DNA from 2 places in the Enterobacter sp. UPMP701 genome. Region 1 is predicted to be linked to the other one. Evidence: predicted binding sites of a transcription regulator. Region 1 holds the regulator's gene; the other holds the start of a gene.
The links. The regulator sigma-54, encoded in region 1, starts transcription at its own class of promoters, with help from an activator protein. The targets are predictions, from matches to a motif close to GTTGGCACANNTTTCGCTNT.

Region 1 (7,419 bases):
CCAGCAGCCGGGTTCTCAGCATTTCGGCCAGCTCGTGAACGGACATCTCAGAGGTGTCGACAATCAGGTCAGCACGAGAGCGCAGCGGCTCCAGCAGATCGCTCTCTTCATCGATGGCGCTCTCCAGAGAGAGATTCTTGCTGGAAAGCGGGTGCAAACGGCGGGTGTCGCTGTAGCGGCGGATCAGCGTATTGCGATCGGCATCGAGGAACAGCAGCTGAGGCGAGAACGTGTCAGGCAGGTTGCTCATGGCCTGTTCGAAAATTTCTGGCGATTCCGGCATGTTACGGACGTCGATACTGACGGCGGCAGAGGTTTGTCTCTCTGCCAGCGTGCGGGCCAGATCGGGCAATAACACCACCGGCAGGTTATCGACGCAGTAAAAACCCATGTCTTCCAGCGCGCGCAGGGCAACGGATTTCCCCGACCCTGAACGTCCGCTGACAATCATCAGCACCATGTTCCGTTTCTCCTCAGGACAACAGATGTGAAGGCCATCTCCTGGTTATGCGTCATCCTGATTGCCTTCTGCTTCAGTGATAATCTGATAAAGCTCTTCATCACTTTGGGCTGAGCGTAGTCGACGGCAGATGGTTTTATCGGCCAGACGCTTAGCGACCAGTGAAAGCGTATGCAGATGGGTCTTGGTCTGATCGGCTGGCACCAGCAGCGCGAAGAGGAGATCGACGGGCTGGTTATCAATGGCATCAAAGGCAATTGGCGTTTCCAGCTGCACAAACACACCGACGGCACGCAGGGTGTCCTCTTCCAGCTTGCCGTGCGGGATCGCGATGCCGTTGCCGATACCGGTACTGCCCATTTTTTCGCGGGTCAGGATCGCTTCGAACACCACCTGCGGCGGCAGGCCCAGCTGTTTTGCGGCCAGTTCACTAATGATCTCCAGCGCACGTTTTTTGCTCTGGCAGTGAACGGCACTGCGGGTACATTCCTGGTTAAGGACATTGCTCAGTTGAAGAGCGGAATCGTTGTTCATCATAATTTCACCTAAGCGCTAACTGTACAAATGGCCTGTTGTGTTTCACAACAGGCCGTCCTGCACCCGTTAACTGCCCGGACAATTAGTGTTGTTTCAGTTTATCTTTATGTTTATTGAGCTGTCGCGCAAGCTTATCAATCAAGCCGTCGATAGCCGCGTACATGTCTTGCCCTTCCGCACTGGCATGGAGTTCACCCCCGTTTACATGCAGGGTTGCGTCCGAGATATGAGTCACTTTCTCCACTTTCAACACAACGTAGACCTGGTTGATCCTTTCGAAATACTGCTCGAGTTTCGCGAACTTAGCGTTCACGAAGTCACGTAAGGCCTCAGTAATCTCGACGTTGTGTCCTGTGATATTGAGCTGCATAGTGTCTTCCTTATCGGTTGTGTCAGACCAGTTGTTTACGCTGGTTAGACGGCGGAATGGATAAAGACTCTCGATACTTCGCAACAGTACGACGTGCCACCATAATACCCTGATCGGACAGCATGGTGGTTAACTTACTGTCACTTAGTGGCTTCGCGGGGTTCTCCGCGGCGATTAACTTCTTCACCAGGGCACGAATCGCCGTTGAGGAGGCTTCGCCGCCGCCCTCGGTATTCACGTGGCTGGAGAAGAAATACTTAAGCTCAAAAATACCGCGCGGACTGTGCAGATACTTCTGCGTCGTGACGCGGGAAATCGTGGATTCATGCATCTCGACGGCCTGGGCGATATCCGCCAGCACCATCGGTTTCATATACTCTTCACCCTGCTCAAAGAACGCCTGCTGCTGTTCGACGATGCAGCGGCTCACGCGGAGCAGGGTATCATTTCGGCTTTCCAGACTCTTGATCAACCATCGCGCTTCCTGAAGATTGCTACGAATATATTGATTGTCGGAGTCGTTGCGCACGCTGGTGCACATGGAAGCATACTGCTGGTTGATTTGCAGGCGAGGGATGCTGTCAGAGTTCAGTTCAACGACCCAGCGGTCATTGTGTTTTCTGACCAGCACGTCCGGGATGACGTACTCGGGTTCACTGGTCTGGATCGACTGGCCGGGGCGCGGATCGAGTGACTGGATCAGATTCACCGCCTCTTTCAGCACCTCTTCTTTCAGGCGCGTAACGCGCATCAGAGAGCGGAAATCGTGGTTGGCGAGAAGATCCAGATGATCGCTGATGATTAAGCGCGCCTCGTCGAGCCATGGCGTCTCTTTGCTGAACTGAGAAAGCTGGATCAGCAGGCAGTCGCGCAGATCTTTCGCGGCCACGCCGACAGGATCGAAACGCTGAATGCGCTTCAGAACGGCTTCAATCTCTTCAAGTTCAATCTCTTCGTCGCCCATGCTTTCCAGAATGTCGTCCAGCGTGACGGTCAAATAGCCGGTGTCGTCAACGGCGTCGACAATCGACGTGGCGATCGCGCGGTCGGTATCAGAGAAGGGGGTAAGTTCCACCTGCCACATCAGGTAATCCTGCAGCGACTGGGTGGTTTCGCCCTGATAGACCGGTAGCTCATCGTCCTGGTAGTCTGCACGCGTACCAGAAGGGGTACCAGCGGTATAGATTTCATCCCAGCTGGCATCCAGCGGTAGCTCGTCCGGCATCTCTTTTTGTTCGAGAGCATCCGCGGTGTCGAGCGCTTCTGTGTCCTGTGACTGCTGAGTATCTACCTCATCATGAAGATCGGCTTGCTCCAGCAGGGGATTGCTGTCCAGCGCCTGCTGGAGCTCCTGCTGGAGTTCTAAGGTGGACAGTTGCAGCAGACGAATGGCCTGCTGTAGCTGCGGCGTCATTGCCAGTTGTTGGCTGAGCCTTAATTGCAAACCTTGCTTCATGTTCAGAGCATTTTTCTCCGGTTCGGCGTTATGTTACCTCTACCCTATCAGAGTCTGAAGTCTTCCCCAAGATAGACGCGCTTAACATGATCGTCTTCGAGGATCTGCTGCGGCGTACCGTGGGCGATCAGATTGCCCTGGCTCACAATATACGCGCGTTCACATACGGCCAGCGTTTCACGCACGTTGTGGTCGGTGATCAGCACGCCAAGCCCGCTGTCACGCAGATGCTCAATAATACGTTTAATATCGATAACGGAGATCGGGTCGACGCCCGCAAACGGTTCATCCAGAAGGATAAATTTCGGGTTTGCGGCCAGCGCGCGCGCAATCTCAACACGACGGCGTTCCCCCCCGGACAATGCCTGACCGAGGCTGTCGCGCAGGTGCTCAATGTGGAACTCTTCCAGCAGCTCGTTGGCGCGATCCTGACGCTGTTCGCTGGTCAGGTCGTCGCGAATTTGCAGGACCGCCATCAGGTTATCAAAGACGCTCAGACGACGGAAAATAGAGGCTTCCTGCGGCAGATAGCCGATGCCACGACGCGCACGCGCGTGCAGCGGCAGCAGGCTGATGTCTTCATCGTCGATGACGATGTTGCCGGCATCGCGCGGCACAATGCCTACGACCATGTAGAAGGTGGTGGTTTTACCCGCACCGTTCGGGCCAAGCAGGCCAACAATTTCGCCGGAGTTGACGGTCAGACTGACATCTTCTACGACACGGCGGCCCTTATAGGCCTTCGCGAGATTTTTTGCAGTTAATGTTGCCATAACGAATTAGTTACTCTTCTTCTGTGCCGGGGCCTGGCCCTTGCCTTTGTCCTGCAGCTGCGACGGAACCAGCACGGTGGTTACGCGTTTGCCTTTCTCGCTGGAGGCCTGCATTTTCTGCTCTTTCACCAGATAGGTAATCTGGTCACCGGTGATATTGCTGTCCAGCTGTTCCAGATACGCTTTCCCGGTCAGGATGACCAGATCCTTCGCCAGCTCATAGTGCATATGCGAGGCGCGGCCTTTCACTGGTTTGCCGTTGTCCTGCATCTGGTAGAAGGTTGCCGGGTTGCCGTAACCATCAATGATCTCTTTGCCCTGCTCGCCGCCCGGACGGGTCACGACCACTTTATCGGCGTTGATTTTGATGGTGCCCTGCGTCACGACAACGTTACCCGTGAAGGTGACGACGTTACCCTGCATATCGAGAGACTGGGTGTCGGACTCGATATGGATCGGCTGGTCGGTATCGCCCGTTACAGCAAGCGCGGGGAGACTCGCCGCCAGCATCGCGCTGGCGATAATTACTTTAAGGCTGAGTTTGTTTGTTTTGAATTTCATAGGAGGTTCTAACCTTTTCAATCAGCTCGGCGTTCTTGCTGCGTAAGTTCCCGCGCATTCTTAAACCGCTGGAATTAAATGTTGTGCCATACAGTGTGACCAGATCCTGCGAGGTCACGTCCTGGGTTACCAGGTTAATCTGGGCATTATCCGTCGTAATTTTCCGCAGTTGCGAGTCAGCGGTCAGGGCGTTGACTTCAACGTGGCCATACAGATAAAGCATACGGTCATTTGTGAGTTTTGCCCGATCTGACTTAATCGACCACGTCGGGACTTTGTCTTTATCAAACGTGGTCATAACAGGTTGGGTAAACCACGACACGCCTTCATCTGAAAAATATTCCACGTGCTGGGCGATCAGGCGATAGTTCAGCGCACCTTCCGGGCTATAGACCACGGTGTCGCTGTGATCGCTTTTATAGGTTGGATCGTTATTATTGACCACTTCCGTTTGCGTATCGTCGCGATCGGCAAGGTTCACGCCAATCAATACCAGTGCGGCAAGCGAAAGCAGAATGATAACCCAACGTCTGGTTTTACTCATATTGATTGCCCTTTGGCCTCATCAAGCTTGCCCTGCGCCAGCAGAAGCAGATCGCAGACTTCACGTACAGCACCCCGGCCACCGTTAATGCGGGTAACGTAGTCTGCGCGTGGGATCAGCAGCGGGTGCGCATCGGCAACCGCGATGCTGAGACCGACTTCTGCCATCACCGGCCAGTCAATCAGATCGTCCCCAACGTAGGCCACGTTTTCCGGGGCGATGGCCAGTTTACCCAGTAAATCGTTGAACGCCGCCATCTTATCGGATTGACCCTGATACAGGTGGGTAATGCCTAAGGTTTCACAGCGGTCTTCTACCAGTTTAGCTTTTCGCCCGGTGATGATAGCAACCTCGATACCCGAGGTGAGCGCACAGCGGATACCGTAGCCGTCGCGAACGTTAAACGCTTTCAGCTCTTCGCCATTATTGCCCATGTAAATCAGGCCATCGGAAAGTACGCCATCCACATCCAGAATCAGCAGACGAATAGTTTCCGCCTTAGCCATCATCTGGGTACTGACCGGACCATAACAGGTTGCAAGGGATGCACCCGCATTACTCATTGTCTTATCCTTCATTACACTACGCCTGCGCGCAGCAGATCATGCATATGTACCACACCCAGCAACTGGTCGCCATCGGCAACCATAACGGAGGTGATATGGCGGGACTGCATCAGGTTCAGCACATCCACGGCCAGCGTACCCGGACGCACGCGGATACCGCCCGGCGTCATCACGTCGGCAATGCCGAGCGTGCGGACATCTACACCCATGTCGAACACGCGACGCAGGTCGCCATCGGTGAAGATCCCCTGAATTTTCATCAGATCGTCGCACACGACCGTCATACCCAGATTCTTGCGGGTGATTTCCAGCAGCGCATCACGCAGGGAGGCTTCTTTACTGACGTGGGGGATCTCATCCCCGGTGTGCATAATATCGTTAACCCGAAGCAGCAGTTTGCGCCCCAGCGCGCCGCCCGGGTGGGAGAGCGCAAAATCTTCCGGCGTAAAACCGCGGGCTTCGAGCAGCGCGACGGCAAGCGCATCACCCATGACCAGCGCGGCGGTGGTGCTGGACGTTGGGGCAAGGCCCAGCGGACAGGCTTCTTTCGGTACTTTAACGCACAGGTGAATATCGGCCGCACGCGCCATGCTACTTTCCGGACGGCTGGTCATGCAAATGAGCGGCACCTGCAGCCGCTTCAGTACCGGGATCAGCGCCAGGATCTCATTGGACTCACCGGAATTAGACAGGGCGATGACGACATCCTGCGGCGTGACCATACCCAGATCGCCGTGCGCGGCTTCCCCCGGATGAACAAAGAAGGAAGAGGTTCCGGTACTGGCAAACGTTGCCGCCATTTTGCGCCCAATATGGCCGGACTTGCCCATTCCCATCACCACGACTTTACCGGCACAGTAGAATATCTTCTCACATGCCAGGCTAAAATCCTGATTAATGTACTGATCTAACTGCGCCAGACCTTCACGTTCAATCTCCAGAACCTCTTTGCCTGCTTTCTGAAAGTCAAAACCCGGCTGCAATTCTATTTGCGACATAATGCGTTTCCGTTTACCCAGAGAGAAGAGGCGAGAGCCAGTACAGCATCGCCATCCATACGATAAATCCACCCGTCAGCAGCGCGCCTGCGCCTTTACCGATCTGTCGTTGCCGCCGCCAGCAGAGCAGGGCAAATATCACGCTGACCAGCAGCATCACACCGTAATCGCGCGAGAACGCCAGGGGATTGAAAGGCCCTGGCGTTATCAGAGCCGGCAGGCCCATCACAATGGCGATATTAAATATGTTGGACCCGATAATATTGCCAATGGCGATATCATCTTCCCCTTTACGCGCCCCCGCAATCGCGGTCGCCAACTCCGGCAGGCTGGTGCCGATGGCAATGACCGTCAGGCCAATGGTCAGTTCACTGATGGCGAAATAGTTTGCCAGCACCGTCGCGTTATCCACAACCATGCGCGTGGCCATCGGCATAATGATCAGCGCAACGCCAAGCCAAAGCAGGGCGACAGGCAGCGTGCCTTCGCGCGGAAGTTCGGCGACCTGCTCACGCGTCAGGCTATCCTGACCCTGCTTCTCAGCCAGACGGGCGATTTTAACACTATACAGCAGCCAGATGACGGCCAGCGCCAGCAGGAAAATGCCGTCGCTGTAACTCAGTACGCCATCATAAAATACGCAGCCTGCCAGCAGGCTTACGATTAACATTAGCGGCAATTCACGGCGCAGAACATCAGAATGCACGCGAAATGGATGGAGCAGTGCCGCCAGGCCTAAAATCAGTAAGATATTGACGATGTTAGAGCCAATCGCGGTGCCTATCGCCAGGTCTAACTGACCATGCAGCGACGCCGAGACAGAGACGATGATTTCAGGAAGTGAGGTGCCAACGCTAACTACGGTCATCCCAATGACAACAGGCGGTACGCCCGTCAGGCGACACAGGATAGATGCAGCAAACACTAAACGGTCAGCACTGTAGACCACCAGAAGTAAACCAATTATTAACAGTGCTGTTGCTAAAAGCATCAAAAGTCCTTTCTTCAGGTATACTTGTCGGTCCATCGCGCGGGAATGGCTGGACTGCATACGGTCTGAGGCGTAACGAATTCCTAATTTTGACTTTATGCGCCGGAAAAGTAAAACAAATGCCAGCTTTCGCTAACCTCGACGGCTAATATTCTGTAAAAAT
Region 2 (7,419 bases), on a different contig from region 1:
AGTTCAGGCCATTCATTCTTTACGCTTCCGTCCCGGTGGCGCTGGTCGCCACCGCGCAGTTTATGGCCAATGACTTTAGCCTGACGGTGAAAACGGCCCTCGCCACCGTGCTCTTCATGATGTTTGGCCTCTGCTATAGCCTGATGAACTGCGCCTACGGCGCGATGGTTCCGGCCATCACCAAAAACCCGAACGAGCGCGCGCAGCTTGCGGCGTGGCGTCAGGGCGGCGCAACGGTAGGGCTGTTGCTCTGCACCGTCGGCTTTATGCCCATTCAGGCGCTGTTCGTCAGCCAGCCCTCACTCGGCTATCTGGTGGCCGCGCTGGTGTTCGTCACCGGTGGCCTGTTCTGCATGTGGTGGTGCTACAGCGGGGTGAAAGAGCGCTACGTGGAGCTTACGCCCGATCACCATAAGCCCGGCATGCTGAAATCGTTCTGTGCGATTTTCCGCAATCCGCCGCTGCTGGTGCTGTGCATCGCCAACCTCTGTACCCTCGCCGCGTTTAACATCAAGCTGGCGATTCAGGTCTATTACACCCAGTACGTGCTGAACGATCTGCATCTGCTGTCGTGGATGGGCTTTTTCAGCATGGGCTGCATTCTGATTGGCGTGTTTCTGGTGCCCGGCGCGGTGAAGCGCTTTGGCAAGAAGCCGGTCTATCTAGGCGGGCTGACGCTGTGGGCGGTGGGCGACGTGCTGAACTTCTTCTGGGGAACCAGCTCCCTGCTGTTCGTGCTGTTTTCCTGCATGGCCTTCTTCGGCACCGCGTTTGTAAACAGCCTGAACTGGGCGCTGGTGCCAGATACCGTCGATTACGGCGAGTGGAAAACCGGAATTCGCGCCGAAGGGTCCGTTTATACCGGCTATACCTTTTCGCGCAAAATCTCCGCCGCGCTCGCCGGTTTCCTGCCCGGCATCATGCTCACCCAGATTGGCTACGTTCCCCATGCGGTGCAGAGCGCGGGCACCCTGCTTGGCTTACGTCAGCTGATTTTCCTCTGGCCGTGCGGTCTGGCGATGGTTGCCGCCGTGACCATGGGGCTGTTTTATAAACTCAACGAAGCGCGCTTCGCCTTTATTATCGAGGAGAATGGAAAACGGAAAAAACAGACCGCGAATCCCCCTGAGATAACCACCAACAATAAAGCGTCAGCAGTCACTTTATAACTATAAATCCGGCCATTATGTCCTTCCTGTTTATCAGGAGGGAGGCCTTTCTGTACCTGATACATGGACAAATTATGAAAAGAATCATCACTGTACTGATCGTGTCGTCTGTGTCCTGCCCGGTATTTGCCGGAGCGTATGTCGAAACGCGTGAAGCCTATAACACCGCCTCTGAGCTGCACGAAGTGATCCTGCGCGCGGGCTATAACTTCGATATGGGCGCGGGGCTGATGTTCACCAACGCTTATAACGTGGGGAAATGGGACGAACTGAAGCACAGCTATAACGAAATCGAGGGGTGGTATCCACTCTTCAAACCGACCGACAAACTGACCTTCCAGCCCGGCGGCTTGATTAATGACAGCAGCGCAGGATCAGGTGGCGCGGTTTATTTAGATACTAACTATAAATTTACGGACGGGTTTAATCTGACGTTCCGCTATCGCTATAACCATAACAATTACGATACGCCGGACTATAACGGGCAGATGGATAAAAACGACACGCATGAGTTTGCTAACTACTGGAATTTCAAAGTGACGGATGCGTTTTTCTACACCTTTGAACCGCACTTTTTCCAGCGGGTGAATGATTACCACAGCAAAAATGGCAAAGATCATCACTGGGAAATTACCAACAAGTTCAGCTATAAAATCGACAGAAACTGGCTGCCGTACCTCGAACTGCAGTGGCTGGACAGGTGGAATGATTACAACCGCGAGCAGTACCGGATTCGGTTAGGGTTACGTTATTCGTTCTAATAAAAAAGCCGCTGATTTCTCAGCGGCTTTTTTTAATACGGATTGACCGTATTAGTCTTCTTTCGCACCGCGCATTGCACGTTTACGATCGTTCTCGGTCAGGTGACGTTTACGGATACGAATTGACTGTGGAGTCACTTCTACCAGTTCGTCATCATCGATGAACTCCAGAGCCTGCTCCAGCGTCATCTTGATCGGTGGAACCAGAACCGTTGCTTCGTCAGTACCGGACGCACGCATGTTGGTCAGTTTCTTACCGGTCAGGCAGTTTACGGTCAGGTCGTTAGAACGACTGTGAATACCGATGATCTGGCCTTCGTAAACTTCAGCACCGTGACCCAGGAACAGCTTACCGCGATCCTGCAGACCGAACAGCGCAAACGCAACCGCTTTACCCTGACCGTTGGAGATCAGCACGCCGTTGTTACGCTGGCCCACTTCGCCTGGACGCACGTCATCGTAGTGGCTGAAAGTGGAGTACAGCAGACCGGTACCGGAGGTCATGGTCATAAACTCAGAACGGAAGCCGATCAGGCCACGGCTTGGGATCACGTAGTCGAGACGTACGCGGCCTTTGCCGTCTGGATTCATGTTTTTCAGGTCGCCTTTACGCTCACCCAGCGCCTGCATGACAGAACCCTGGTGCTGCTCTTCAACGTCCAGCGTTACGTTTTCGAACGGCTCTTGTTTACGGCCGTCGATTTCGCGGAAGATTACTTTCGGACGGGAAACCGCCATTTCGAAACCTTCACGACGCATGTTTTCGATCAGAACAGACAGGTGCAGCTCACCACGACCGGAAACGCGGAATGCATCAGCGTCTTCGGTTTCTTCAACGCGCAGCGCAACGTTGTGCACCAGCTCTTTGTTCAGGCGGTCAAGGATCTGACGAGAGGTAACGAACTTACCTTCTTTACCACAGAACGGAGAGGTGTTGACGTTGAAGAACATGGATACGGTTGGTTCATCAACGGACAGGGCTGGCAGCGCTTCGACGTTCTGCGGATCGCAGATGGTGTCGGAGATGTTCAGTTCACCCAGACCGGTGATGGCGATGATGTCGCCCGCTTCAGCGATGTCGCTCTCGATACGCTCAAGACCCAGGTGAGTCAGTACTTTACCGACTTTACCGTTACGGGTTTTGCCTTCGCTATCGATGATAGTAACCTGCTGGTTCGGCTTCACTTTACCGCGCTTGATACGGCCAATGCCGATTACGCCAACGTAGTTGTTGTAGTCGAGCTGGGAGATCTGCATCTGCAGGGTGCCTTCCAGGTCAACGTTTGGCGCAGGAACACGGTCAACAATCGCCTGATACAGCGGGGTCATGTCTTCAGCCATGTCTTCGTGGTCCAGACCGGCGATACCGTTCAGCGCAGAGGCGTAAACGATAGGGAAGTCCAGCTGCTCGTCGGTCGCGTCGAGGTTAACGAACAGGTCGAAGACCTGGTCAACAACCCAGTCAGGACGCGCGCCAGGGCGGTCAACTTTGTTGATAACAACGATTGGCTTCAGACCATGGGCAAAAGCTTTTTTGGTCACGAAGCGCGTCTGTGGCATTGGGCCATCCATTGCGTCAACGACCAGCAGAACGGAGTCTACCATGGACATAACACGTTCAACTTCACCACCGAAGTCGGCGTGCCCTGGGGTATCAACGATGTTGATACGGTAGTCATTCCATTTAATCGCGGTGTTTTTCGCGAGGATGGTAATCCCACGCTCTTTCTCCAAATCGTTGGAGTCCATCACGCGTTCTTGGGTTTCGGCACGCGCATCAAACGTACCGGATTGCTGCAGCAGCTTATCAACCAGGGTAGTTTTACCATGGTCAACGTGCGCGATGATGGCGATGTTACGCAAATTTTCGATCACAACTTTGCCTCAGGCATTTAGAAATAGCGCGTTATTGTACACGGATTAATCGCACTACAAAACAGGATCACAAACATCCCCCGCAAACAAGTATTGCAGAGATGCTTTGTGATCGCTTTCACGGAGCGGTAAAAGGGCACTTTAACGTAAATTGCACCAATATGGTGCTTAATGTTCACATTGAAGCACTATACTGGTGCAACAAATCCATCATGGTGCAGCCCTTTTGCACTATGGTGCGCATGATAACGCCTTTTTGGGGTGTTTTAAAAGTTGGCACAGATTTCGCTTTATAAAAAATACATGGCAACAGCCAGTACAAACAGAAATTGAAGACCTCGTTACCACGACGACAATGACCAATCTGGAGAGTTAAGTATGTCCGCTGAACACGTTTTGACGATGCTGAACGAACATGAAGTGAAGTTTGTTGATCTGCGCTTCACCGATACCAAAGGTAAAGAACAGCACGTCACAATCCCTGCTCATCAGGTGAACGCCGAATTCTTTGAAGAAGGCAAAATGTTTGACGGCTCCTCCATTGGTGGCTGGAAAGGCATTAACGAATCCGACATGGTTCTGATGCCAGATGCCACCACTGCGGTCATTGATCCGTTCTTCGAAGAACCAACCCTGATCATCCGTTGCGACATCCTCGAGCCAGGTACGCTGCAGGGCTACGACCGCGACCCACGTTCTATCGCAAAACGCGCTGAAGAGTACCTGCGTTCTACCGGCATCGCGGACACCGTTCTGTTCGGGCCAGAGCCAGAGTTCTTCCTGTTTGACGACATCCGCTTCGGTGCCTCTATTTCCGGCTCCCATGTGGCTATCGACGACATCGAAGGCGCATGGAACTCTTCCACCAAGTACGAAGGTGGTAACAAAGGTCACCGTCCTGGCGTGAAAGGCGGCTACTTCCCGGTTCCTCCGGTCGACTCTGCACAGGACATCCGTTCCACCATGTGTCTGGTGATGGAAGAGATGGGTCTGGTTGTTGAAGCCCACCACCACGAAGTGGCGACTGCGGGTCAGAACGAAGTGGCAACCCGCTTCAACACCATGACCAAAAAAGCGGACGAAATTCAGATCTACAAATACGTTGTGCACAACGTTGCGCACCGTTTCGGTAAAACCGCGACCTTCATGCCAAAACCAATGTTTGGCGACAACGGTTCCGGTATGCACTGCCACATGTCTCTGTCCAAGAACGGTACCAACCTGTTCTCTGGCGACAAATACGCGGGTCTGTCCGAGCAGGCGCTGTATTACATCGGTGGTGTTATCAAGCACGCTAAAGCGATCAACGCCCTGGCGAACCCAACCACTAACTCCTACAAGCGTCTGGTCCCGGGCTACGAAGCGCCAGTCATGCTGGCCTACTCTGCGCGTAACCGTTCTGCATCTATCCGTATCCCGGTGGTGGCGTCTCCTAAAGCGCGTCGTATCGAAGTGCGCTTCCCGGACCCGGCGGCTAACCCATACCTGTGCTTCGCAGCACTGCTGATGGCCGGTCTGGACGGTATCAAGAACAAGATCCACCCGGGCGAAGCGATGGACAAAAACCTGTACGACCTGCCGCCAGAAGAAGCGAAAGAGATCCCACAGGTTGCAGGCTCTCTGGAAGAAGCGCTGCAGGCGCTGGACGCAGACCGCGAGTTCCTGACTGCAGGTGGCGTATTCACTGACGACGCTATCGATGCTTACATCGCTCTGCGTACTGAAGAGAACGACCGCGTGCGTATGACTCCGCATCCGGTTGAGTTCGAACTGTACTACAGCGTTTAATTAAGTTGTTTTACCCGGCGTGACAAGCGCCGGGGGTAGTTGCCGTGGAAACTTTTAGCCCATCTCCGGATGGGCTTTTTTCTCCACCAACAACCTGATCTCACGCGCTTTTTACGCCGAAAACGCTATACTGCACTAAAATAGTGCAACCAACTCCAGGAGACTGCTGAATGGCAACTGGCACGCTGCCCGATGCTGGGCAGATCCTCAATTCTTTAATTAACAGTATCTTGCTGGTCGACGACGAGCTGGCCGTCCATTATGCCAACCCGGCGGCGCAGCAGCTGCTCGCCCAGAGCGCGAGAAAACTGTTTGGCACCCCGCTTCCTGAACTCCTGAGCTATTTCTCGCTGAATATTGGCCTGATGCAGGAAAGTTTGCAGGCCGGACAGGGGTTCACCGATAACGAAGTGACGCTGGTGATCGACGGGCGTTCGCATATTTTATCGCTGACCGCGCAACGTCTTCCCGAAGGCATGATCCTGCTTGAAATGGCGCCGATGGATAATCAGCGTCGCCTGAGCCAGGAGCAGCTGCAGCATGCGCAGCAAATTGCCGCCCGTGACCTGGTGCGAGGTCTCGCGCATGAAATCAAAAACCCGCTGGGTGGGTTACGCGGTGCAGCACAGCTGCTGACCAAGGCGTTGCCCGACCCTGCGCTGGCAGAGTACACCAACGTTATTATTGAGCAGGCCGACCGCCTGCGTAATCTGGTTGACCGTCTTCTTGGGCCGCAGCAGCCGGGCATGCACGTCTCTGAAAGCATTCATAAAGTGGCGGAACGGGTGGTGAAGCTCGTCTCAATGGAACTGCCAGAGAACGTCACGCTGGTGCGCGATTACGACCCAAGCCTGCCGGAACTGGCGCATGACCCGGACCAGATTGAACAGGTTCTGCTGAACATTGTACGTAACGCGCTACAGGCGCTGGGACCGGAAGGGGGCGAGATTATTTTACGTACCCGCACCGCCTTCCAGCTCACGCTGCACGGCGTGCGCTATCGTCTGGCGGCGCGCATCGACGTTGAGGATAACGGTCCGGGTATCCCGCCGCATCTGCAGGACACGCTGTTTTACCCGATGGTCAGCGGCCGTGAAGGCGGCACCGGGCTGGGGTTATCCATTGCCCGCAGTTTGATCGACCAACACTCTGGCAAAATTGAATTTACCAGTTGGCCGGGACATACCGAGTTTTCGGTTTTCCTGCCGATTAAAAAATAAAGGTGACGTTTATGCAACGAGGGATAGTCTGGGTAGTCGATGACGATAGCTCCATCCGTTGGGTGCTGGAACGCGCGCTCACTGGGGCGGGGTTAAGCTGCACGACGTTTGAGAGCGGCAGCGAGGTGCTCGACGCACTCACCACCAAAACGCCAGATGTTCTGCTTTCGGATATTCGCATGCCGGGAATGGACGGGCTGGCGTTGTTAAAGCAGATCAAACAACGCCACCCTATGCTTCCGGTCATCATAATGACGGCGCACTCCGACCTGGATGCCGCAGTGAGCGCCTACCAGCAAGGGGCATTCGATTATCTGCCCAAACCGTTTGATATCGACGAGGCGGTGGCGCTGGTTGAACGCGCGATTAGCCACTACCAGGAGCAGCAGCAGCCGCGCCATACGCCTGATTTCGGGCCAACGACGGACATCATTGGCGAAGCGCCGGCGATGCAGGACGTGTTTCGCATTATTGGCCGTCTGTCGCGGTCGTCCATCAGCGTATTGATTAACGGTGAATCGGGAACCGGTAAAGAGCTGGTGGCGCATGCATTACATCGCCATAGCCCGCGGGCGAAAGCGCCCTTTATCGCGCTTAACATGGCGG

Region 2: a site for sigma-54 is predicted at 4,078-4,097, ahead of glnA (glutamate--ammonia ligase). Genes of this name have one in related genera too.

The regions. Positions count from the first base shown of each region.
Region 1 is NZ_JBSKJN010000013.1:9,526-16,944, reverse strand. It holds gene rapZ (RNase adapter RapZ) at 1-460, opposite strand, end outside; gene ptsN (PTS IIA-like nitrogen regulatory protein PtsN) at 506-997, opposite strand; gene hpf (ribosome hibernation promoting factor) at 1,080-1,367, opposite strand; gene rpoN (RNA polymerase factor sigma-54) at 1,390-2,823, opposite strand; gene lptB (LPS export ABC transporter ATP-binding protein) at 2,871-3,596, opposite strand; gene lptA (lipopolysaccharide ABC transporter substrate-binding protein LptA) at 3,603-4,157, opposite strand; gene lptC (LPS export ABC transporter periplasmic protein LptC) at 4,126-4,701, opposite strand; gene kdsC (3-deoxy-manno-octulosonate-8-phosphatase KdsC) at 4,698-5,264, opposite strand; gene kdsD (arabinose-5-phosphate isomerase KdsD) at 5,279-6,265, opposite strand; gene ACWKXT_RS20430 (calcium/sodium antiporter) at 6,279-7,256, opposite strand.
Region 2 is NZ_JBSKJN010000012.1:12,097-19,515, reverse strand. It holds gene ACWKXT_RS20005 (MFS transporter) at 1-1,169, shown strand, start outside; gene ompL (porin OmpL) at 1,244-1,930, shown strand; gene typA (ribosome-dependent GTPase TypA) at 1,982-3,805, opposite strand; gene glnA (glutamate--ammonia ligase) at 4,184-5,593, shown strand; gene glnL (nitrogen regulation protein NR(II)) at 5,764-6,813, shown strand; gene glnG (nitrogen regulation protein NR(I)) at 6,825-7,419, shown strand, end outside.